DNA from 2 places in the Variovorax nitratireducens genome. Region 1 is predicted to be linked to the other one. Evidence: predicted binding sites of a transcription regulator. Region 1 holds the regulator's gene; the other holds the start of a gene.
The links. Region 1 encodes LexA, which represses DNA repair genes until DNA is damaged. Its sites were predicted from a motif close to ACTGTATNNNNATACAGT; they were not measured.
Positions count from the first base shown of each region.

Region 2: imuA (translesion DNA synthesis-associated protein ImuA) is a predicted target of LexA. The motif match lies at 9,398-9,415, and genes of this name have one in related genera.

Region 1 covers NZ_JBPJZO010000004.1:335,605-347,490, forward strand. The annotation lists gene ACSFA8_RS13705 (acyl-CoA dehydrogenase family protein) at 1-189, opposite strand, end outside; gene ACSFA8_RS13710 (phosphotransferase) at 214-1,299, opposite strand; gene ACSFA8_RS13715 (Crp/Fnr family transcriptional regulator) at 1,301-2,020, opposite strand; gene ACSFA8_RS13720 (oxepin-CoA hydrolase, alternative type) at 2,078-2,857, opposite strand; gene ACSFA8_RS13725 (3-hydroxyacyl-CoA dehydrogenase) at 2,854-4,377, opposite strand; gene ACSFA8_RS13730 (type IV pilus assembly protein FimV) at 4,526-6,634, shown strand; gene ACSFA8_RS13735 (MFS transporter) at 6,640-7,797, opposite strand; gene ACSFA8_RS13740 (D-2-hydroxyacid dehydrogenase family protein) at 7,794-8,801, opposite strand; gene ACSFA8_RS13745 (hypothetical protein) at 8,851-9,192, opposite strand; gene lexA (transcriptional repressor LexA) at 9,304-9,990, opposite strand; gene ACSFA8_RS13755 (asparaginase) at 10,065-11,060, shown strand; gene ACSFA8_RS13760 (hypothetical protein) at 11,069-11,488, shown strand; gene ACSFA8_RS13765 (DUF6152 family protein) at 11,506-11,886, shown strand, end outside.
Region 2 covers NZ_JBPJZO010000011.1:126,474-138,359, reverse strand. The annotation lists gene ACSFA8_RS22145 (response regulator) at 1-445, opposite strand, end outside; gene ACSFA8_RS22140 (hypothetical protein) at 675-1,028, opposite strand; gene ACSFA8_RS22135 (MarR family winged helix-turn-helix transcriptional regulator) at 1,169-1,606, opposite strand; gene ACSFA8_RS22130 (alpha/beta hydrolase) at 1,732-2,742, opposite strand; gene ACSFA8_RS22125 (hypothetical protein) at 2,943-3,839, opposite strand; gene ACSFA8_RS22120 (error-prone DNA polymerase) at 3,856-7,203, opposite strand; gene ACSFA8_RS22115 (DNA polymerase Y subunit UmuC family protein) at 7,196-8,524, opposite strand; gene imuA (translesion DNA synthesis-associated protein ImuA) at 8,586-9,383, opposite strand; gene ACSFA8_RS22105 (aldo/keto reductase) at 9,490-10,407, shown strand; gene ACSFA8_RS22100 (alpha/beta fold hydrolase) at 10,413-11,279, opposite strand; gene ACSFA8_RS22095 (cytochrome b) at 11,276-11,842, opposite strand.

The DNA.
Region 1 (11,886 bases):
GAGGCCCTGGGCCTTGGCCTTTTCCTTGACCTTCTCGACGGTCTTGAGCGCGGTCCAGCGTTTGCCTGCTGCCGTGTTGGCGGTCAACTCGGCGGCGTACTCGGTCTCCGCCGGGTAGATGTGCTCTTGCATGAAAGCGCTCACGCGCTTTTGCAGATCCTTCGTCTTGGCGGAATATTCGAAATCCATCGTTGTCTCCTTGGGGTAAATGGGTCAGGCGCGCTGCGCGAAGGCCCAGGCCATTTCGGCCATGGGCCGCGCGCCGCGCCCGGAGGCCACGGCTTGCTCGCTCGATGCGGTACCGGCCTCGACCCGCTTGGCAATGCCTTGCAGGATCGCGGCCATGCGGAACAGGTTGTAGGCCTGGTAGAAGCTCCAGTCCGGCGCCAGCGCCTCGGGCGTAGTGAGTCCGGTGCGTTCGCAGTACTTGCGGATGTACTCGCTCTCGGTCGGGATGCCGAGGCTCTTGTGGTCGAGCCCGCCGATGCCACGGAACACGCCCGGGGAGATGTGCCACGACATGCAGTGGTAGCTGAAGTCGGCCAGCGGGTGGCCCAGCGTCGAGAGCTCCCAGTCGAGCACGGCGATCGCGTGCGGCTCGGTGGCGTGGAACATCAGGTTGTCGAGGCGGTAGTCGCCGTGCACGATCGACACCATGCGCTCGTCGCGCGCGCTGGCCGGCATGTTCGCGGGCAGCCACTCCATGAGCCTGTCCATCTCCGGGATCGGCTGCGTCACCGAGGCCACGTATTGCTTGCTCCAGCGGCCGATCTGGCGCTCGAAGTAATTGCCAGGCTTGCCATAGTCAGCCAGGCCGCGCTCGGCGAACTTCACCGTATGCAGCGCCGCGATGACGCGGTTCATCTCGTCGTAGACGGCACTGCGTTCGGCGTTGCTCATGCTGGGAAGCGACTGATCCCACAGCACGCGGCCGGCCATGAACTCCATCACATAGAAGGCGCGGCCGATAATGCTTTCGTCGGTGCACAGGCAATGCATTTGCGGCACCGGCACGTCGGTGCCGGCGAGGCCGCTCATCACCTTGAACTCGCGCTCGATCGCATGCGCCGAAGGCAGCAGCTTGGCAACCGGGCCGGGCTTGGCACGCATCACATAGCTGCGGGCCGGCGTGACGAGCTTGTAGGTCGGGTTCGATTGCCCGCCCTTGAACATCTCGACCGTCAACGGGCCGATGAAGCCATCAAGGTTTTGTTCGAGCCAGGCCGTCAGCGCCTCGATGTCGAACGCATGCTGCGGCGAAACGGCGCGCGTGCCGATGAAGTTCTGGAAATCCGTCATGTCAGATGTCTGCTTCGGAAATGCGCATGAGCGCAGTGCGGTCGAGCACCACCAGTCCAGCCGGCTCGATGCGGATCGCGTTCTCGCGCTCCATCGCCTTGAGCTCCTGGTTCACGCGCTGGCGCGAGGCGCCGAGGAGTTGCGCCAGTTCTTCCTGCGCCAGATGCAGGCCGATGCGCATCTGGCTGCCGTCGGCGAGGTTCGGTACGCCGTAGCTGCGCACCAGGTGAATCAGTTGCTTGGCCAGTCGTGCGCGCAAGGGCAGGGTGTTGAGGTCTTCCACCAATCCGAACAGCGTGCGGATACGCCGTGCCTGCAGGCGCATGAGGGCCTCGTAGAGTTCCACATGCGCAGCCAGGATCTTCTGGAAGTCGGCGCGCGCCACGTTGAGTGTGGTGGTGTCGCCATGCGCATAGGCATCGTGCGTGCGACGCTCGCCGTCGAACATCGCCACGTCGCCGAACCAGATCCCCGGCTCCACATAGGTCAGCGTGACCTGCTTGCCCGACACCGCTGTCGAGCTCACGCGCACGGCGCCCTTGGCACAGGCGATCCATTGATCGGGCGGGTCGCCGCGTGCGCACAGCAGGTCGCCGTCCTTGTAGCGTTTGACAAAAGCACATCGGAGGATGTCGTGGCGAAGTGATGGGGAAAGTGAAGAAAACCAGCGACCGGCATTGATCGCTTCTCGTTCTTCGATGGTAAGAATGGGGTCGTCCATTGTTCTGTCCTGTCGGAGACTGAAAGGGGTGAGGGATGTCGCTGGCGCGACCCGGCGCTACTCGTAGCGCGGTGGAGTCTTGGCGAGGAATGCCGCGATGCCGATACCGGCATTCGCATGGTGCAGGTTGCGCACGAAATGGTCGCGCTCCTGCGTGAGATGGGCTGCCAACGTGGCGCCACGCGCCTCGTTGAGCAGTTCCTTGATGCTTGCCAGCGAATTGGGCGCACGGCCTGCAAGTGTGGCGGCCAGCGTGAGCGCGCCCTGCAGCGCCTGACCTGGCTCGGTCAGTTGATTGACCAGTCCGAGCGCATGCAGGCGCGGCGCCGCGATGCGCTCGCCGCCCATCAGCCATTCGCTGGCGAGTTGGCGCGGCAACGCCTGCGCAAGTTGCCAGCTCAGGCCGCCGTCGGGCGACAGCGCGATGTTGCTGTACGACGCGGCGAACACCGCATCGCGTGCCGCGATCACGAAGTCGCAGGCCAGCGCGAGGGAAAAGCCCGCACCTGCCGCTGCGCCTTCGACCGCGGCGATCACCGGCTTCGGAAAGGCGCGGATCGAATCGATCCAGTTGTGCAGCCCGTCGATGCTCTCGGCCTGCGCCGCGGGCTCGCGCTCGCGGTTCGCGGCCAGGCGCTGCAGCGATCCGCCCGCGCTGAACCAGGCGCCATCGCCCACGATCACCACGTTGCGCACGTCGTTGCTGTTCTCGGCGCCGTTCAGCGCTTCAATGCCGGCTGCGTACATTTCAGGGCCGAGCGCGTTGCGCTGCGACGGGTTGGCCAGTGTCAGCACCATGGTCTGGCCTTCGGTGCGGCTCTTGAGTTCTGCGGTCATGCTTCTTCTTCGTGCATCAGGCTGAGGCCCAGCGCGCCGCGGCGGCGCAACCAGGGGCTGGGGCGATAGCGCGGATCCCCGTAGACAGTCTGCAGGTTGAACAGCACTTCGAGCATGTTGGTCGGGCCGTACAGGTTGCCCATCGCAAGCGGGCCCTGCGGGTAGCCGAGGCCGCGCGTCACCGCAGTTTCGAGATCCGCCGGCGAACACACGCCTTGCTGGCACATATCGGCCGCGATGTTGACGATGGTGGCCACCACGCGCTGGGTGACGAAGCCGCCGCTGTCGCGAATGACGCTGACGGCCTTGCCGTCGCGCGCGAACAGCGCATGCGCTGCGTCGCGCATGTCGATCCGTGTGGCCGGGTTGGTGGCCAGCACGCGGCGTTTGGTGGCGGCATCGTCGATCAGCATGTCGATGCCGACGGTGCGCGTGGCGTCCAGGCGCTCGACGGCGGCCACCGTGGTCACGTCGAAGCCCAGCGGCGCGACCAGGATCAACGCAGCCGTCGACGGCGTGGCGCCGGTTTCGATCTGGCCGCCTAGGTCGTGTACCAGCTTGATCAACTCGGCACGCCGGGCTGCGCGGGGCGAGATCCAGAAGATCGGCAGCTTTTCCACCAGCGGCGCGGGCGCTTCGGGCGGCTGCTGCATGACCCCGTCGGCATAGCGATAGAAGCCTTCGCCGGTCTTGCGGCCGAGCGCGCCGGCCGCCAGGCGCTGGGCCGTGATCACGCTGGGCCGGAAGCGCGGTTCTTCGTAGTACTGGTGATAGATCGACTCCATCACCGGATGCGAGACGTCGAGCCCGGTCAAGTCCAGCAGTTCGAATGGGCCGAGCCTGAAGCCGGCTTGATCCTTGAGGATCTGGTCGACCGTGGCGTAGTCGGCTACGCCTTCTCCGACGATGCGCAGCGCCTCGGTGCCGTAGCCGCGGCCCGCATGGTTCACGATGAAGCCGGGCGTGTCCCTCGCCTGCACCGCCTTGTGGCCCATTTGCTCGGCGTAGCCGGCCAGGCGGGCGCAGACGTCCGGTTCCGTCTTGAAGCCGGCCACGACTTCGACCACCTTCATCAGCGGTACCGGGTTGAAGAAGTGGAAGCCCGCGCAGCGCCCCGGATGCTGCAGCGCCCGGGCAATGGCCGTTACAGACAGCGACGAGGTGTTGGTGGCCAGCACGGCAGTGGGCGCCACGATCGTCTCGAGTTCGCGAAACAACTGGCGTTTCACCTCCAGGTCTTCGATGATCGCCTCAATGACCAGATCGCAAGCGGCCAGTTCCTGCATTGTGGTGACCGCACGAATCCGCGCAACCAGCCCGTCGCGCTCGGCTGCTTCGAGCCGGCCCTTGGCGTGCAGCTTGCCCCATTGTTCGGCGAGGGTTGCCAGGCCCCGTTCCGCGGCGCCCGGCATGCTGTCGACCAGCAATACCTCGCTGCCGGCTTGCGCTGCCATCTGGGCGATGCCGCGGCCCATGGCGCCGGCACCAACGACGGCGATTTTGGAAAAGTTCACGTTCATTTGATAAATGTCTCCAGATGAAAGAATGTGCTGTACCTGCATGTCAGAATCTGTTTACTTTAGATTTCAATTTTTTCATCCCATTTTGAAACTTCGACGCATTGCGGCGACCCTGGCCCTTTTGGGGTTCGCGCTACCATCGCTCGCCTTGACGATCGGCCGCCCTCAAGGGGCGACCTGGATCGGCAAGCCGCTCGATCTGGCGATCCCGCTGGCACTCGAAGGCGCAGAAAAAGGGGACAGCCTGTGCCTTGAAGCAGAGGTGGTTCAGGGCGACGCGCGCATCGACGATCGACGTGTGACTGTATCGCTGGAACCGGGTTCTTCGGCCGGCAGCTCGCGTCTGCGAGTGCGATCGACGGTGGCGATCGAGGAACCCGTGGTCAATGTGACGGTGCGCGCCGGTTGCGAGGCCCGCTCGATCCGCACTTATGTCCTGTTGGCCGATGTGCCGCCGGAGGCGGTCAGTCTGCCGCGCGCAGCGTCGTCGGCATCGCGGGCGGACAGCGGCGCGCCCGCCTTCGCACCGCAAGAGCGCAGCGCCCGTTCGTCGCGAGGCAACGCCGGTGCCAGCTCGGCCGCGATGGGTTCGGGCGGCACGGCGCGCCGTAGCGCGCCGCCGCGTCCGCGCACTGCCGAATCCGGCGAACGGGCCGCCGGCACGCCGCCTCCCGCGCCGCGCCGCGCCGCCGTCGCGCAGGCGCCGGCCCGCGTCGCACCCGCTGTGCGTGTGCCCGTGCCCGCCGCACCCGCCGCACGCGTGACAGCACCCGAACCCCAACGCGAAGCGGTTGCCACCGGCCCGCGGCTGCAGGTCGACGCGCTCGAACCGTTGTCGTTGCGGGAGGTCGGTCTACAAACTTCGCCTTCGCTGGCATTGCCCGGTGGTGAAGACCTGGCAAAGCGCGCGCAGGCCGCCGCGCAGTGGCGTGCACTCTCGGCGCCGCCGGAAGACGCGCAACGCGAGGCGCAGCGCATTCAGTCGCTCGAAGCCACGCTGGCCGCGCTGCGCGAGCAGACCGCCCAGAACCAGCGCACGCTGCTCGAAATGCGCAGCGAATTGGCTGAGGCGCGCGACAGTCGCTACAACAATCCGCTGGTGTATGCCCTCGGGCTTTTGCTGCTGCTCGCATTGGTCGCGATTGCACTGTTGTGGCGCCTGTCACGCCGCGCCGTGGCACCTGCCTGGTGGGGGGATGGGCATGATGCGCGCGAAGGCGGGCCACGCCCGGGGCCGACGCCCGACAGCCAGTTCGATGACCTGGTGGACCACCCGGTCACACGGCCCGACGCGCTGCCGCCAGGGGAGCTGGATCCGCGCCATGCGGCGCTGCTGGCTTCCACCAATGCCGACACGCGATACGACCAGGACGAGCCGGAGCCCGCTGCCACGCGCGCGCCAGAGCCTGCGGCCGTGCGACCGGTCAATACCGAGGAACTGTTCGACGTGCAGCAGCAATCGGACTTCTTCCTCTCGCTTGGGCAGCACGACCAGGCCATCGCTGTTCTGGTCGAACATATTGCCGCCAATCCCGACACCAGTGCACTGGCGTACCTCGACCTGTTCAAGATCTATCACGCGCTGGGGCGTCGTGATGAGTACGCGCGCCTGAGCGGCGGCTTCGAGCGTGCTTTCAACGCCGAGGTGCCTGCGTTCGACGATTTCTCGCTCGGCGGGCGTGGGCTGGAGCACTACCGCGGTGCGCTCGCCCGCATCGAATCGCAATGGCCGGCCGCCGGCACGCTGGCGCTGATCGAGGAACTGGTGTTCCGCAAACCGGGCGTGCATGAGGACGAAGCCTTCGACCTTGCCGCTTATCAGGAACTGTTGCTGTTGTATGCGGTGGCCAAGGAAGTGATCGACCCCGACAGCGCACCGCCGGCGCCGGTGACGCCGCTGTCGTTCGTCGACACTTTCTCTCACGACGCCACAGCGCCCGCGACCTTGCTCGAGGACATCGCGCCCACCCAGCCGCCGCCGCCTTCGATCTACGGCGGCATCGACGACGGCCTGCAGGCCGATACGGTGCTGATCCCCGATTCGCCGGTGGTGGCCGCCGATGCCCGGCCGATGCCCGTCAGGCCGCAGATCGATATGGATCTGGCCGAGTTCGACAAGACCGCCTTTGAAACGATCGCTGCGCCGATCGAACGCGGGGCGCCGCCGCCCGCCGGTGATTCGCACACCATCGATTTCGACCTGTTCGACCCGGACACCGAGGCCGAGATCGCACCACGCGTCATCAAGAAGCGCTGAGGCGGTCAGGCCGGACGCGGCAGGCGCTCGACCGCGACGCTCAACGCCATGGCCAGCAGCAGGGCGGCGAGGCCCGCCCAGCTCATCCAGCCCGCCGCGCCGTTGGCGAGCAGCCAGCCACCGGCCCCGGCGCCCATGGCCTGCCCGATATAGATCCCTGAACTGTTGAGCGCCACCGAGCCGGAGGCCATTGCGGGCGCCAGGCCCACCAGCCGTGCCTGCTGGGCCGAGTTGGCGGCAAAGCAGCCGAATCCCCAGGGCGCCAGCACCAGCGCCAGCACGGCGAAGCTGCGGCCCAGCGGCCACAGCAACAGGCTCAGCGCAATCAACGAGGTGGTCAGCAGCACCATCCGGCCTGCGCCGATGCGGTCGATGTACCGGCTGACCAGCATGTTGCCGATCAGGCCGCAAACGCCGAACCAGGCCCACAGCAGACTCAGCATCGTCGCGTCAGCACCGAGCTGTTGTTTGACCAGCGGTGCGAAATAGCTGAACAGCACAAACTGGCCCGCGCCCTGCAGTGCGGTGACCGACACGACGCCCATCAGCACCGGGCTCTTCAGCACGCTGGCCCACGCGGCACGCGTCAGCACTGCGGGCCGGATGCCCACCGGCAGTGTGGCCCAGACCCAGATCGCGCTGAGCACGGACGCCACGGCAATCGCCATGAACGCAGCACGCCAGCCGAAGTGCCCGCCCATCAGCGCACCCAGCGGCAGCCCCAGCACCGAGGCCATCGACCAGCCGAGAAAAACGAAGGTCACGGCTCGGCCGCGCTGCTCGGGCGGCACCAGCAAGCCGGCACACGCAGCGGCTTGCGGCGTGAAGATGGCGGGCGCGATCATCGTGAGCATCCGCACCACGAGCAGGCCCGTGTAGCTGGGCATCAGCGCCGCGAGCACGTGGCCGACCGCATACCAGGCCATCGACAGTGCAAGCAGCACACGTCGATCCCACCCAGCCACCAGTGCGGCGAGCAGCGGGGCGCCGAGGCAGACGACCACCGCGCCCGCCGTGATCAGTTGGCCCGCCGCTGCGGCGCTGACGCCCAAGGAATCGCTTATCTCGTTGAGCGTGCCGGCTACAACCATGACGCCGGTGCCGATTACGAAATTGCCCGCCAGCAGTGCCCACAATGCGGCGGGCAGCGGCGGCCGGTTCAACGCCGAACCTGCAGCGCGCCCGGATTGACGATGTTGGTGGGGTTGCCCTTGATGAAGCTCACCACGTTGTCGAACGCCTGCCCGAAATAGAGCTCGTAGCTCTCTTGTTCCACATAGCCGATGTGCGGCGTGCAGATGCAGTTTTCGAGACGCAGCAGTGCATGGCCCTGCAGCGGCGGTTCGCTTTCGAACACGTCGATGGCGGCCAGCCCGGGCCGGCCGCGATTGAGCGCCGCGAGCAGCGCATCGGGCTCGACCAGCTCGGCGCGCGAGGTGTTCACGAACAGGGCGGTAGGCTTCATGCGCGAGAGGTCTTCGAGGGCGACCAGGCCGCGTGTTTCGTCCGTGAGGCGCAGGTGAACGGACAGCACATCGGCGGTCTCGAACAGTGCCTCGCGGCTGGCAGCGATTTGGAACCCGTCGGAACGGGCCTTGCTGCAACTGGCCTCGCGGCCCCAGATCACGACCTGCATGCCAAAGGCCTGACCATAGCGTGCGACCAGTTGGCCGATGCGGCCGTAGCCCCAAATGCCCAGCGTCTTGCCCTTGAGCACCGAACCAAGACCGAAATTCGCCGGCATCGATGCCGACTTGAGGCCCGCCTGCTGCCAGGCACCGTGCTTGAGGTTGCTGATGTACTGCGGCAGTCGCCGCATCGCCGCCATGATCAAGGCCCAGGTCAGCTCGGCCGGTGCCAGCGGGGAACCGCTGCCCTCGGCCACTGCGATGCCGAGTTCGCTGCAGGCGTTGACGTCGACATGCCCGCCGACGCGGCCGGTCTGGGAAATGAGTCTGAGCTTGGGCAGCTTCTCGACCAGTTGCCGCGAGATCTGCGTGCGCTCGCGGATCAGCACGATCACGTCGGCGTCTTTGAGCCGAACCGACAACTGGCCGATGCCCTTGACGGTGTTGGTGTAGACCTTGGCCGCGTAGGCGTCGAGCTTGGCGGCACAGCGCAGCTTGCGCACGGCATCCTGGTAGTCGTCGAGGATCACGATGTTCATGGCACGTTATTGTGCCTTGCGCTCCTCGTCGCCGTGAGGTGGCCGCTGGTCAGTGCATCAGATGGCGCGAGTCGTCGGCGGCCTCGAGCGCGACGAGGCGGTCGAGTTCGGCGCAGACATCGGCCATGCGGCCCGAGATCACGACGCGGCCGGAAGCGCGATCAACGCGCTGGCCGTCGAGCACGCGCACCACGCGCAGCGGCCGTGCGGTGGGTGCCACGTTGGCGGCAGCGGGCCGCACGGTGCAGGCGGGGCGCACTGTGCAGGCGGGGCGCACGGCCACATAGCGCAGGCCCGCATTGCGGTGGGCACGGCGTGCCGGTATCCAGCGGCTTGCAAGCGATTGCAGCGGCGTGAACAGGTCGGCCAAGGTCAGAAGAGCGATTCCCATGTGAACTCCAGTAAGTCAGAGGTTGAACACAGGCAGGATTGCGTCTCGTCCGGCTGCAACAGGGTGATGGCCTTGCGCCATACGCCCGCCACCTGTTGCTGCCGGTGATGGCTACATCAGCATCGTGTTGCGGATCAGGCCGACGGCGAGGCCTTCGATTTCGAAGGGCTCGCCGGGCTGCACGATGATGGTCGGATAGTCGGGGTTTTCGGCATGCAGCTCGATCACCTGCTTGTTGCGCTTGAGGCGCTTGACGGTGACCTCGTCGCCCAGCCGGGCCACGACGATCTGGCCGTTGCGCGCTTCCTTGGTGGCCTGCACCGCGAGCAGGTCGCCGTCCATGATGCCGGCATCGCGCATCGACATGCCGCGTACCTTGAGCAGGTAGTCGGGCTGGCGCTGGAACAGCGTGTTCTCGACGTAGTAGGTTTGATCGACGTGCTCCTGCGCGAGGATCGGCGAACCGGCTGCAACGCGGCCGATCAGTGGCAGTGCGAGCTGGGCCATGCCGGGCAGACCGAGCGAATACTGGCTGGAGCGGGTTTCGTTGATGGCGCGCAGTGCATCGCCCTTCAGGCGAATGCCGCGCGAGGTGCCGCTGACCAGTTCGATCACGCCCTTGCGCGCCAGCGCCTGCAGGTGTTCTTCGGCCGCGTTGGCCGATTTGAAGCCCAGTTCGGCTGCGATCTCGGCGCGCGTGGGCGGCGCACCGGTTCGGGCGATGGCGCTCTGGATGAGATCCAGAATCTGTTGCTGCCGGGCGGTAAGCTTGACGGCGAAAGTCGACAGGTTGAGCATGCGTTGACTCCTTGCGATACTGGCTGTGTATCCAGTAACTGTATTTTTAACCAGTTTTTGAAAGTTGGCAAGTGATGGTCACGCAATCCGCAACAGCAACGCTGCGCCGCATCCTGGTGCTGGGCACCGGTGGCACCATCGCCGGGCGAGCCGCGCAGCCCGGGGACAACATCGGCTACACCGCGGGCGAAGTGGGCGTGGCCGCGCTGGTCGGCGGCATCGACGCGCCCGCCGGCGTGACGCTGGAGGCCGAGCAGGTTGCGCAGGTCGACAGCAAGGACATGGAGTTCGCCGTCTGGCAGCAGCTCGCGCAGCGCTGCGCGCACTGGCTGGCACAGCCCGACGTGGCAGGCATCGTGATCACCCACGGCACCGACACGCTCGAAGAGACGGGCTTTTTTCTTCAATCGGTGCTGGCGCCCCGCAAGCCCGTGGTGCTGACCTGCGCCATGCGGCCCGCGACCGCACTGTCGCCCGATGGCCCGCAGAACGTGCGCGATGCGATCGCGGTCGCGGCCACCGAAGGCGCGAGCGGGGTGGTGGTGGTCTGCGCCGGCGTGATTCACAGCGCGCTCGACGTGCAGAAGGTGCACACCTATCGGGTCGACGCCTTCGCGTCCGGCGATGCCGGCCCGCACGGCTATGTCGAGGAGGGCGTCGTTCGCTTGCTGCGAAACTGGCCTACAGCTTCCGAGGGGAGGGCGCAAACGGCCATTGATTGGCTCGCAAGCGTTGGCGCCGCGCCGCGCGTGGAGATCCTGACGAGCCATGCCGGTGCGCGCGGCACCATCGTCGACGCATTGGTGCGCGAACGGGAGGCGGGCTCTCCCGATGCCGTGCGGGGCCTGGTGCTTGCCGCCACCGGCAACGGCACGCTGCATCGTGAACTGGAGGCTTCGGCATTGCGCGCGCAGGCCACCGGCATCGCGGTGCTGCGCGCCACGCGTTGCACCAGCGGGCACATCCTCCCGAAGGCGGGTGATGCGCTGCCTGATGCAGGCGGGTTGAGCCCGGTCAAGGCGCGCATCGCGCTGATGCTCGAGCTGATCGGCGCCGACGCGTCCGGCTGAAGGAAGCGATGTTCGCCGCGCTGCAGACCCATCCCTGGGCTTATCCGGTGCTGGAGGCGGTGCACATCCTCGGGATCGGACTGTTGTTTGGCAACCTCGTGCTGTTCGAGTTGCGCGTGTTCGGTCGCGGCGCGGCGCTGCCGGTAGAGGCGCTTGCCCGGCTGTCGCTTGGCATCGCCCTGGCCGGTTTCGCGCTCGCCGCGGCGAGCGGCCTTCTGATGTTCTCGACGCAGCCGTCCGAGTTGCTCGCCAACCGCAGCTTCGTGCTCAAGATGCTGCTGCTCGTCGCGGCCGGCTGCAACGCAGCATGGTTCCACGGGCGTGGCTCGCTGGCCCGGCTGGACGGCCTTGCCCGCGCCCAGATGTTGCTGTCCACTGTGATCTGGGTCGCGGTCGTGTTCTGCGGCCGCTGGATTGCGTACTACTGAACGCGAAGGAGCTCGTCATGCAACGCCGCCATTTTCTTGCTGTAGCCGCCACAGCGCTCGTTGCGCCCGGCGTCCGGGCGCACCACGGCTGGAGCAGTTTCGACGCCGAGCGGCCGATCTACCTCGAGGGCAAGGTGCTGAGTTCACGCTGGCAGAACCCGCATGCCGAACTCGTGATCGAGTTGCCGGCCGACATCAAGGTGCCGGCCGATCTGGCCCAGCGTGCGCTGCCCGCGCAGAGCGCTGCGGTCGATGGCAAGGCGCTGCTGGCCAGAGCCGTGGTGCCGACGCGCAAGGATCGTCGATGGGAGCTGGAACTCGCGCCCCTCACGCGCATGTCGGCATGGAGCGTGGAAGAGATCAAGCCCGGCGCCACGCTGTCCGCCATCGGCTTCACC
Region 2 (11,886 bases), on a different contig from region 1:
CCCTGGCAACGAGGCTCTGGCGCATCGCCTCTCCCTGGGCTTTCTGCACGTCTTCATGCTGGAGGTTGCCAACCTGCTCCGCGCAGTACGCAAGCAGCTCGTCGAGTTCGGTGGATTTGTCGAACACCCTGTCCGCACCGAGTTCTGCCGCACGCAGCCGGACTTCGCGCGTTGCGTAGTTCGTCAGTACCACGATCTTCTGGTACGGCTGCCTGTTCCGGCAGCCCGCCAGCACGCCCAGGCCGGTTCCGCTTTCAAGTTGCAGGTCGACGATCGCCAAATGCCAGCTGCCGTCGTGCGCCGCCAGCCAGTGATCGGTCTCCGCCTGGGTCTTGGAATGCGCGACCACGCGAACCTCGGCGATCTCCTGCAGGGTCTCGATCAGATTTTCCAGAATGACGGCGTTGTCTTCGGCCAGGTAGGTGATGAGTTTTTGCTGTTGCATTGGAGGTTCTCCTCCCGACAGTCTCCGCACCCTTCCCCCGCGCGCTGCCGTCAGCCTGCGTCTCGCCCCGTAGGACAGCGCGCGGCTGCGCCCGAACGGCTCTGCATGGACGTTCGACGCCGATTACTACTTTCTTATTCTTGCGTGTTCGCGCGGTGTCCGCGCAGGCGGAGGCTCGAAGCCTCACCGCCGCCGTAGCCCAAGCCCTGCCCCGCTGCAGGGGTTGAAACTACGCGTGGGCTGGCTCGCGCAATTGCTGCTGTTGGCCGGTTGCCTGCAGCGCAGTGGTCTGTGCGAGGTGCAGGATCTCTTCCACCTGATCGATCCAATCGAAGTCGGCGCTGGTCAGGAACACAGGTTTGTGCGGCGCCGCCAGGTAGCGCACCATGGCCTTCTCGCCGATTTCATCGCTGTGCAATTGGTACGCTTCGAGCAGCGATTCACCGCCACCGGTCGCGCCGAAATGATCACGCAACGGATCTTCCCCGATCTCCACGATGACACGGGTCGCGCCAGCTGCGCCCGGCGGGTAGATCGCAAACCGCACGCTGGCGGTGTCGAAACAAAATATGGCTTCGCTCACAGCTGTCTCCTCAGGTTGTCTCCTAATTTTTGAGCGTCGGTATCAGATGCTTCCGCGAAAGCGGCGGAGGACGGTAAATCGAGCAAGGTTCTGTAGGATGCGTCCTACGTTCGGGTGCGCCCGCGCCTGGCACGGCCTGACTAGGCCTGCAATCGACTCCGTAGCTGGGTCAGGCCGGTTCTCAGCGTCGCCAGATCGTCAGTCGAAAGGCCACATACCTTGGCGAAGGATTGATTCACCTTGACGCCTTTCTCCCGGAGGGCCCGCCCCTTCGGCGTCAGAGTCAAATCCAGGTTGCGCTCGTCCTGCTTGTCCCGCTTGCGCAAGAGCAGTCCTTCGGCCTCGAGACGCTTCACCACCGGCGTGACGGATCCTGAATCCTGCGACAAGCGTTCTGCGAGCGACTTGACGGTGAGCCCATCGCGCTCCCACAGCACCAGCATGACGAGGTACTGAGGGTAGGTCAGGCCAATGTCCTCCAGGAGCGGCTTGTACGCCTGCGTCATTGCCAGTGACGTCGAATACACGCTGAAGCACAGTTGCTGGTCGAGCAGCATCGCCTCTGACATCTTGCTCATAGAAAAGCCTCCATAACGTCCAGCATGATAATCATTAGCGCGCTAAGGTCATCGGCAAGAATGCAGGCTCGGAGACCGCGACTTCGCAGCCGGAGCAGCGTTGCTCCGGCTGGTTGGGTTCGCGATTACTTCAGGTGCTTTTTCAGCTCTGAAGAAGCCTGGAGCAGCGCCGAGCGGGTACTCGGAACTTTGGCCAGCACGTTGAGCAGCCCGAAGTCGTGAATCATCCCGTTGTAGCGCGTGACCGTGACATCGACACCGGCGGCGTCCAGCTTGCGGCCGTACGCCTCGCCCTCGTCGCGCAGCACATCGAACTCGGCCGTCTGGATCAGCGCAGGCGGCAGGCCTTGCAGCTGAGGCACCGTCGCCTGCAGCGGCGAGGCGTAGATTTCCTTGCGCTTTGCAGCGTCAACCGTGTAGTTATCCCAGAACCACTTCATCATGTTCCTGGTCAGGAAGTAGCCGTTCTCGAACTGGTTGTATGACGCATTGTCGAAGCTGGCGTCGGTCACGGGCCACAGCAGCGCCTGGAACCTGATCTTCGGTTCGCCCTTGTCCTTGGCCATCAGGCTGACGACCGCGGCCATGTTGCCGCCGACGCTGTTGCCCGCCACGGCCAGGCGGCTGCCGTCGACCTTGATCTCCTTGCCGTGCTGGGCAACCCACTTGGTGGCGCCGTAGGCCTGGTTGATTGCGACGCCATAGCCAGCTTCGGGCGATGGCGTGTAGTCGACATAGACGGCCACTGCGCCGGAGCCGACGACCAGATCCCGAATCAGTCGCTCATGGGTCGGAAAGTCGCCCAGCACCCATCCGCCGCCATGAAAGAACATGAACGCCGGCAGGGTGCCGGTCACGCCGGCCGGTCGCACGATCTTGAGCTTTACGTCTTTGCCATCGACCTTGATCGTCTTTTCCGAGACGTCGGCCTTCGGCAGTTCGAGCTTGACGCTCGCCTGGGCGCCTACGAGAACGGCACGTGCGTCAGCGGCCGACAGTTGTTCGAGCGGCTTGCCGCCGCCGGAGGCCAGCGCGTCAAGGAAGGCCTTGGTGGTGTGCTCCGGTGCGGCGGCTATCGCCCCGCTCACGGCGGCGCTGACAAGAGAGGCCGCAATCGCTTTGGCGAACATGTTCATGATGAATCCTTTCGTCGATGATGACTTCAATAACTACGCAAATGGTTAGTGCGGTAAGTATTTATGACGCAACTCCCGCACTTCCTACGCCGGCCCCCAAGTGCATGTCCCCGGGGGGCCAACGCACCAATGTTATCGCACTAATGATTAGCGTGCAATGTAAATAGAAGCGCCGCAGTGTCGAAGGGACAAGGGGCCGGCTACGAACCCAGCAAATCCTGCGCTTCGTCGTCGAAACCGGGCACCGGCTGCGCCCTGGCCAGCGCCATCCACACGCCGAACGGAATGCGCTGCACTGGCCGGTGCAGGGCGGCACGGGCCACGGCGAGGTGGCCCTCTTCGAGCACCAGCACACCGCAGCCTTCGGGAACCTCGTCGGGCGACGCGATGCAGCGGCCTCTGGCGTCGTTGCCCAGCACATACCAGCACTCCCCGCCCAGATCGAGGTAGGCGGCCCGCTTGTCGGGCTTGCGCAGGTCGCCGAGCAGGTCGGCGCGGCTCACCTTCACCTCGTGCACGACCGGTTGTGCATAGGCCTCGACGCTGGTGTTGCGGATCGAGAACACGTCGGGCCGCGCGATGCACCAGCGTGGCTTGCCGCCCTCCTCTGTCGGCGCGAGCCGGGCCCGCAGGCTCAGGCCGCGCCAGGCGATGCGGCCGTTGCGCGTCATCTCGCGCGCCACACGTTCGACCAGTGCCTCGTGCGTGGACAAGGCGCCGCGGTTGACCACGAGCGAGTCCGCGATGTGTGCGATGCCGCGGTCGGTCACGCGCAATGTCTCGTGGCCCTGCGCCGAACGCACCCGCGCCAGCAGGCCGGCTGCGAGCAGGTCGACTTCGATGGCGTCGCAGCAAGGCCAGCCGGCCGAGCGGTACACCTCGCGCAGCCTGCGCGCATGCACGCGGCCCAGCATGAGCGTGTTGAGCGGCGGGTCGGCCACCGGCGGCGTGATGATCGGATCGATGATGGGCGGCTCGACCGCGGGCGGGTCGCCCTCGGGTGGCGGGCCGGGCGGCACCGCAGGCGGCATCGGCGGCACGCCGGTCGGCGGTGGATCGACGGGCACTTCGTGGGCAGTGATTTCGACAGCGTGCATGGCGACAGATTAAGGGCTAATGGAAGTCGCGGCTCGTGTGGTTGTGCGCCAGCCGGCCCATCAGCGGGGTCAAGTCCCTGAAGCCGGTGGCGACCAGGTGGCAGACCTTGCCGCCGCTGTCGACATCGCGCTGCCAGGTGCCTTGCACGGCCAGCAGATGCGACTGCAGCAGCGGATCGCGCCAGGCCTCGACCACGTGGTTCCAGACGATCACGTTGACGTTGCCGGTCTCGTCTTCGAGCGTGACGAAGATGGTGCCCTTGGCCGTTTGCGGGCGTTGCCGGCCCATCACGATGCCGCAGGCACGCACGGTGCGGCCGTCGGGCAGCGCCAGCAGTTCCTGCGCGCTCAGCAGCTTCATGCGCGCCAGCCGCGGGCGCAGCAGCTCGAGCGGATGGCGGCGCAGCGTGAGGCGCAGCGCGGCATAGTCGCCGACGATCTCCTCGCCCTCGGGCGCAGCGGGCAGCTGCAGGGCGCGCTCGTGGATCGGCACGCCCTTGAGCAGCGCGGGTGCACGGCGTTGCGCGGTCGCGTCCCAGACTTGCTGGCGGCGGTGGCCCGACAGTGCCATGAGCGCGTCGGCACCGGCGAGTACGGCCATGTCCTTGCCTTCGAGTTCGGCCCGCACGGCGAGGTCTTCGGTGCTGGTGAACGGGGCCTGCGCGCGGGCCTGGACCAGGCGTTCGGCACCGGCTTTGCTCAGGCCCACGATGCGGCGCAGGCCGAGCCGCACGGCCGGCTGACCGGGGTTGCCCGAGCGGTCGAGGAAGCGCGGGTCGACCGTCGTTGCCGCATCGGGCGCACGCGCCTCGATCGTGCAGTCGAGCGCGCTCACCATCACATCCACCGGGCGCACTTCGACGCCATGCCGCCGCGCGTCCTGCACGAGTTGCGAGGGCGAATAAAACCCCATCGGCTGCGAGTCGAGCATCGCAGCGAGGAAGCAGGCGGGCTCGTGGTATTTGAGCCAGCAGCTCACCACCACCAGCAGCGCAAAGCTCGCCGCATGGCTCTCGGGAAAGCCATATTCACCGAAGCCTTCGCACTGCTTGAAGATGGCCTCGGAAAACGGCCGGTCATAGCCATTGGCTTCCATGCCGCCCACCAGCTGCTGGCGGAATTTGTCGATGCCGCCAGTCCGCTTCCAGGCTGCCATGGCGCGCCGCAGGCGGTCGGCCTGGTCGGGCGTGAACTTGGCGGCAATCATCGCGATCTGCATCACCTGCTCCTGGAAGATCGGCACGCCGAGCGTGCGGCCCAGCGCTTCGAACAAGGCCGGATATTTGTAGACGATGGGCTGGCCCTTGCGCTCCTTCTCACGGTTCTTCAGATAGGGGTGCACCATGCCGCCCTGGATCGGCCCAGGCCGCACGATGGCAACTTCGACCACGAGGTCGTAGTACTCGCGTGGCTGCAGGCGCGGCAGCATCGACATCTGGGCCCGGCTCTCGATCTGGAACACGCCGATGGTGTCGGCGTCGCAGATCATGTCGTAGACCTCGGCGTCGTCGTTCGGGATCTGGTGCATCTCCAGCGCGCTGCCCCGCCACTGGTTGACGAAGTCGAGCGAGCGCTTGATGGCGCTCAGCATGCCGAGCGCCAGCACGTCGACCTTGAGCATGCCCATCGCTTCGAGGTCGTCCTTCTCCCACTGGATGACCGAGCGGTCTTTCATGGACGCCTTCTCGACCGGCACCAGCCGCGTGAGCCTGGTCTGCGTGAGCACGAAGCCACCGACGTGCTGGCTCAGGTGGCGCGGAAAGCCCTTGAGCTGCTGCGTGAGCTCGAGCCACTGGCGCAGCCGGAGCGTGCTTTCGCGCACGCCGGCGCTGGCCATCACTTCCTCGAGCCGCGCATCGAGGATCTCGGCGTCGAACCAGTGATGGTCCTTGGCAAAAGCGTCGATCAGCCGCGCGTCGATGCCGAGCGCCTTGCCCACGTCGCGCAGGGCGCTGCGCGTGCGGTAGCGAATCACGACCGCGGCGATGGCAGCACGCTCACGGCCGTATTTCCCGTAGATGTACTGGATGACCTCTTCGCGCCGCTGGTGCTCGAAGTCGACATCGATGTCGGGCGGCTCGCGGCGTTCGCGGCTCAGGAAGCGCTCGAACAGCATGTTGCCGGTTTCAGGGTCGATCGCCGTGATGCCGAGGCAATAGCAGACCGCCGAGTTGGCCGACGAGCCGCGCCCCTGGCACAGAATCTCTTTCGAGCGGGCGAAACGCACGATGTCTTCGACCGTGAGGAAGAACATCTCGTACTCGAGCTCGGCGATGAGGTCGAGCTCGTGCTGAAGCTGGCGCCGCACCTTCTGCGGAACGCCTGCCGGATACCGCGTGGCCGCGCCCTCCCAGGTTCGGCGCACCAGCGTCTGCGTCGGCGTTTCGCCGCCACCGACGTTCTCGAGCGGGTACTTGTAGGTCTCGCGGATCACGTCGGGGTCGAAGCGGCAGCGTTCCATCACCACCAACGTGTTGGCAAGCAGCGCTGGTGGACAAAGGTCGGCCAGCCGCAGTCGCGGCCGCAAGTGGCGCTCGGCATTGGCCTGCAGCGCAAAGCCGCAGCCGGCCACGGCCTTGCCTTCGCGGATGGCGGTGACCACGTCCTGCAACGGCTTGCGCGAGCGCACATGCATGTGCACATCGCCTGCGGCCACCAGCGGCACGCCGGTGTCGGCACTCAACTGCGCCAGCAGCCCGAGCCAGAGGTCGTCGTCGAGTTCATTGAGCAACTCGACCGCGATCCACAGGCTCGCGCCGAACCGGGCTGCAGCGCCCGCCACATCGTCGCGGAGCGCCGCCAGATCGACAGCGCCGCCAAAGACACGCTGTGGCACGAGCAGCACTTCGCAATGGCGCAACGAGGCGACGTCGCTGGCGTCCCAGCTCACGCGGTAGTCGCCCTTGGGAGCTTCGGTGGTGCGCGCCGCGGTAATGAACTCACAGAGGTTGCCCCAGCCTTCGAGGTTGTGCGCGATCACCACGAGCTTGAAGCGCTCGAACCGGAACTCGCTGCCGAACAGCAGGCGGAATCCGGGGTTGCGTGGCTGCGGTGCTTCGTCGGGATGCGTTTTGTCGTACTCGTCGAGCGCTTCGAGATGCTCGCGCAGGCCGACGTGCGCGCGCACCACGCCGGCGACCGAGCATTCGTCGGTGATGGCCAGCGCGCGGTAGCCGAGTTGGTAGGCGCGCGCCACGAGTTCCTCGGGGTGCGAGGCACCGCGCTGAAAGCTGAAGTTGGTCAGGCAATGAAGTTCGGCGTAATCCGGCAAGGCCAGGGCCGGCGCGGGCGCTGCAGGGAGCGGCAGCGCATGCAGCCGGGCCGGCCTGCGCGCTTGCAGTTGCTTGTCGCTGAGTTCAGGCATAGAGGCCCTGCAGATACCAGCGCGGCACTTCGTCGGAGGCGAGCGGCGCCGACAGCCGCTCGCGGTACACCCACACCAGGCCGGCTTCGGGGCTTTCGGCGATGTAGTAGTCGCGCACCGCGGGGTGGCCGCCCTCTTCGGCCGTGCCGCCCCACCAGCCGGCCTCCAGCCGCTGCGGGCCGACCAGGCGGCGCAGCTTGCCGCGGTAATGCGGGTGGCCATCGCGCATTTCGAGCGGCAAAGGCTCGCGCAGCAGCCAGGGCGGATAAATGTCAGCCCCCCGGCTTGCCACTTCGTGTGCTTCGCCACCCCCCGGGGGGGAGGCGCGGCCCGCCTTGGGGCGGCCCGGCGGCGACCGCATCTCCGCTCTGGAGGCCAATGCCGGCCGCCACGCCTGCATCGCCTCGGGCCGATGGTCGGCCTGCGCCACCGGCACCACCACCTGCTGCGCGCCGAGCCGCGCACTGAGCCGCTCGACCAGTTCGTGCAGCTTGTCGCCCTTGCGGTTGTCCTCGGGCAGAAAGCTCGTGCTGGCGCCGGCCCAGGGCGAGGTTTCGAGCGAGCGCAGGCGCAACCAGCTTGCGGGCGCGGCGAGTTGGGCGAGCGCGAGCCGCTCGCTCATCAAACGGCGCAGATGCGCCATGTCTTGCGTCGGCTCGGCCGTGCGCACGGTGATGCTCTGGTGCGGCGGCAGGTTGACGCCGTTGTAGCGCTTGAGATCCAGCGTCCACTGCAGTTCGAGCGCGACCGCCCCGCGCTGACGCGCGCGCAGCCAGATCTGCAGCGCCGCGAGCAGGCGGTTGGCCGACCACATGAGTTCGGGCGCCGTCTCGGCCAGCGCCGGCAACTCGAGCTTCTGCTCGAACACGTCAGGCAGCGTGAGCCAGCGGTGCTGCTCGGGACTCAGGCCCCAGGCCACATCGAGCGCCTCGCGCAAGGCCGTGCCGAAGCGCCGCGCCAGCCCGCCGCGCGGCAGCGCCGCCACGTCGCCCCAGGTGCGGCAGCCCAGGCGCTCCAGCACGTCGAGGTGATCGCGCGCGGCCGTGAGCGTGTGCAGGGGCAAGGCGGCGGGTGTGTCCGCCGGCGGCTTCACGCCGGCCGCATAAAGACGCAGCCGCGCCAGCGCGATCAGGCTGGTGGCACCCTGCGCCTGCTGGAGTCGCTGCGCCGGTGTGGATGCCGAGAGCAGGCGCATCAAAGGCAGCCGCCCACCCCACAGCCGCTCGCAGGCCGACACCTCGAGCAGCAGCGCTTCATCGAGCCAGGCTACCCGCGGCGTGTAGCCGAGCGCCCACCAGCCCAGGGCCTCTTGCGAGGGCATGGCGCAAGCAGGATCCTCGGGAAGTGGCGAAGCACACGAAGGGGCAAGCCGGGAGGCCTCGTCACGCCACTGCAAGGCGATCCAGTGCATGGAGCTCCCTCCTGCGCAGATCGAGTCGCACCACGATGCCGCCGGGCGCTGCGGGCATCGCAACGCCTTGCTGCTGCAGCCGCGCCTTGCGGCGCAGCTGGCTGGCAGCCAGCAGCGCCGTCATGCGCGCATTGCGGGCCGGCAGCGTCAATGGCGCGGCCAGCGGCGGGCCGCGGCGCTTGAGCAGGTGCACGTCCATCTGCCCGGCTTCGGCCGACACCACCTGCAACCGCAACCGGGCCGGCGAGGCCGACTGCGCCACCGATTCGGGCCGGAACACGAACAACAAGCCTTCGTGCTGCGCGGCCGCGAGCTGCAGCCGGCGCAATTCGCCCACGCGCGCCTGCGGCAGCCAGGCCAGCACGGCCGCCACATCGGCGCAGCGCAGCGCCTGCTCGCAGGCCCACAAGCGTTGAGCCCCCCCGCCCGGCGCGCCGCGCACCCACATCAACGCCTCCACCGGCAACCCGCCCGCCGCGAGTGCGGGCCCGAAGGGTTCGTGCGGGGCGCCGATCAGCACCACCGGCCCGCCCCGCGCCTGCACCGCCTGCGCCAGCGCAGGCAGTAGCAGTTGCCACACATGCGCCTCGGGGGCCGACTGCAGCACCTCGGTCATGGCGCCGACCGGCCAGCCGCCTCCCGGCAACTGCGCATCGAGCGCGGCATGGCCGGAGCCGACAACCTGCGCATCGGCCCCGCCCAGCTCGTCGCCGCGCCACATGTTGTGCCGCCCGGAGGTCAGAAAGGGGTCGAGGGAAGGAAGGCCCATGATGCAATCGAGTAACTGTATTTTTATACAGTATTCTGGCGGCATGGGTTTTTCTTTTTGCATGACCGCAGCGATCATTCGGGAACCCGCCATGAACCCTCCTTCCCTGCGTCGATCCCGCTTCCTTCGTCTCGGCGCCGGGCTCGCCTTCGGCGCCACGCTGCCGTTGTCCGCCCTCGCCCAACCCCGCCAGCCCACCCCCATGAACACCCGCCCCATTCCCGCCACCGGCGAAGCCCTGCCCGTGATCGGCTGCGGCACCTGGATCGGCTTCGATGTGGCACCCGACAGCGCCGAATACCAGCGGCTGCCGGGCGTGCTCGACGCACTGTTCGCCGCCGGCGGAAAGGTGCTCGACAGCTCGCCGATGTACGGCCGCTCCGAGGCCGTGGCAGGCGACCTGCTCGCCGTGGCGAAGCAGCGCGACCAGGCTTTTCTGGCCACCAAGGTCTGGACGAGCGGCCGCGAGGCCGGCATCGCGCAGATGGAGCAGTCGTTTGCACGTCTGCGCACCGAACGCATCGACCTGATGCAGGTGCACAACCTGGTCGACTGGCGCACCCACCTCAAGACGCTGCGTGGCTGGAAAGAACAAAAACGCGTGCGATATGTCGGCATCACGCACTACACCGCTTCGGCCTATGCCGAGGTCGAGGCCGTGCTGCGGGCCGAGAAGCTCGACTTTCTGCAGATCAACTATTCAATGGACGACCGCGCGGCCGAGCAGCGCCTGCTGCCGCTGGCGGCCGAGCGCGGCGTGGCGGTGATCGTCAACATGCCGTTCGGCGGTGGCGGCCTGCTGCGCAAGCTGCGCGACCAGCCCCTGCCCGGCTGGGCGGCCGGGATCGGCTGCACGAGTTGGGCGCAGGTGCTGCTGAAGTTCGTGCTGAGCCATCCGGCCGTGACCTGCACGATTCCCGGCACGAGCCGGCCGGAGCACATGGCGGACAACGCGGCGGCGGGGTCGGGCCCTGCGCCCGACGCCGCGTTCTGGCGCCGGCATGCGGCGTCCGTGCCGGTCTGACCGGCTCAGGCCAGAAAGCGCAGCAGCAGCGCGTTGACCTCGTCGGCCCGCTCGTACTGCACCCAGTGCCCGGCGCCGTCGATCACCACGCCTTCACGCCGCGGGTGGCCCGAAGTCAGTTGCGCCACCAGCGAGCGCGGCTCGGCGGTGACGTCGTACTCGCCCCAGACCAGCAACTGCGGCGCCGCGATCACGTCGAGCGCGGCCTGAAGCCCGCCGGCGAGCGACACCTCCTTGCTGCGAAAGCGTGTGCCGTGGCAGCTGATGTCGTGAATCTCGAAAGCCAACGGGTCGAAGCCCTTGTCGTGCAACATCAGCGCGCCAAGGTTGTGCTGCAGCGCGGCGCGTTCTTCCGCCCGGTTCGCGGCGGCGCGCCAGTTGATCATCTCGACCGTCATGCGCCGCAGCGTGCCGTGGCCACCGCTGCCCATCAGGGCAAGTCGCCGCACCGCGCCGCGCCCGGCCGCGAACTTCGCGGCCACCAGGCCGCCGAACGAAAAGCCGCCAAGGTCGATCGGCGTACCGGCACCGATCAGCATGTCGAGCGTGCCGCCCAGCGCTTTCAGCAGCGGGCCGACCGCCGCGTCGTCCGCCCCGGGCCGCGGCGGTGTGCCCGAATCGCCGAAGCCTGGCATGTCGGGCAGCCACAGCGTGCGTTCTGCCGCCAGCGCTTCGACGTTGCGCAGCCAGTGCATCCAGCTGCCATGGCCGCCGTGCAGCAGCACGATGGGCGGCTGCGCGGAGTCGGCCTTGCCGAAGCGGCGCCATCGCACGCGCACGCCTTCGTGCACCGGGTCGTGATGGGTGGCGAGCGCCTCGATGCGCTCGATGGCCGCGCGTGCGCCGGGGTCGGAATCGGGCGGGAAGTTCATCGGGGCAGCATGCGTTGCAGCTCTGGTTCGCCGTCCATGAACTGGTGCTTCAGCGCGCCCAGCACATGCAGGGCGAACAGCACATACAGCACGTAGCCGGCCCATTCGTGGACGGCGCCGAAAACGGTGTGCAGCGTTTCCTTCATGACAGGCTCGATGTCCATGATCCAGCCGATGCGCGGCCAGGGCACCAGGCCGAACAGTTGCATCGGATGCGTGGCCGCGTCCTTCCAGGCCGAATCGTGCATCCAGCCCGAGAGCGGCAGCAGAACCATCAGCAGGTAGAGCGCGCCGTGCGCCGCATGCGCGGCCCAGCGCTCGAGCCGACCGTAGCTGCCGGGCATTTCGGGTGGGCGGTGCGTGGCGCGCCAGAGAATGCGGACAATCACCAGGCCCAGCACCGTGATGCCGAGCGACTTGTGCGTGTCGACCACCGGCCGCACCCATTCGTCGGGAAACTGCTCGACCGTCAGGATCAAGGCGATGTTGAGGATCATCAGCGCGGCAATCAGCCAGTGCAGCAGGATGGCGGGGCGGGTGTAGCGGTCGGGAATCATGGGCATGTGGAATTTTTGCAGGGGAATCGAGTCTGTCAGCATTGTCCCGG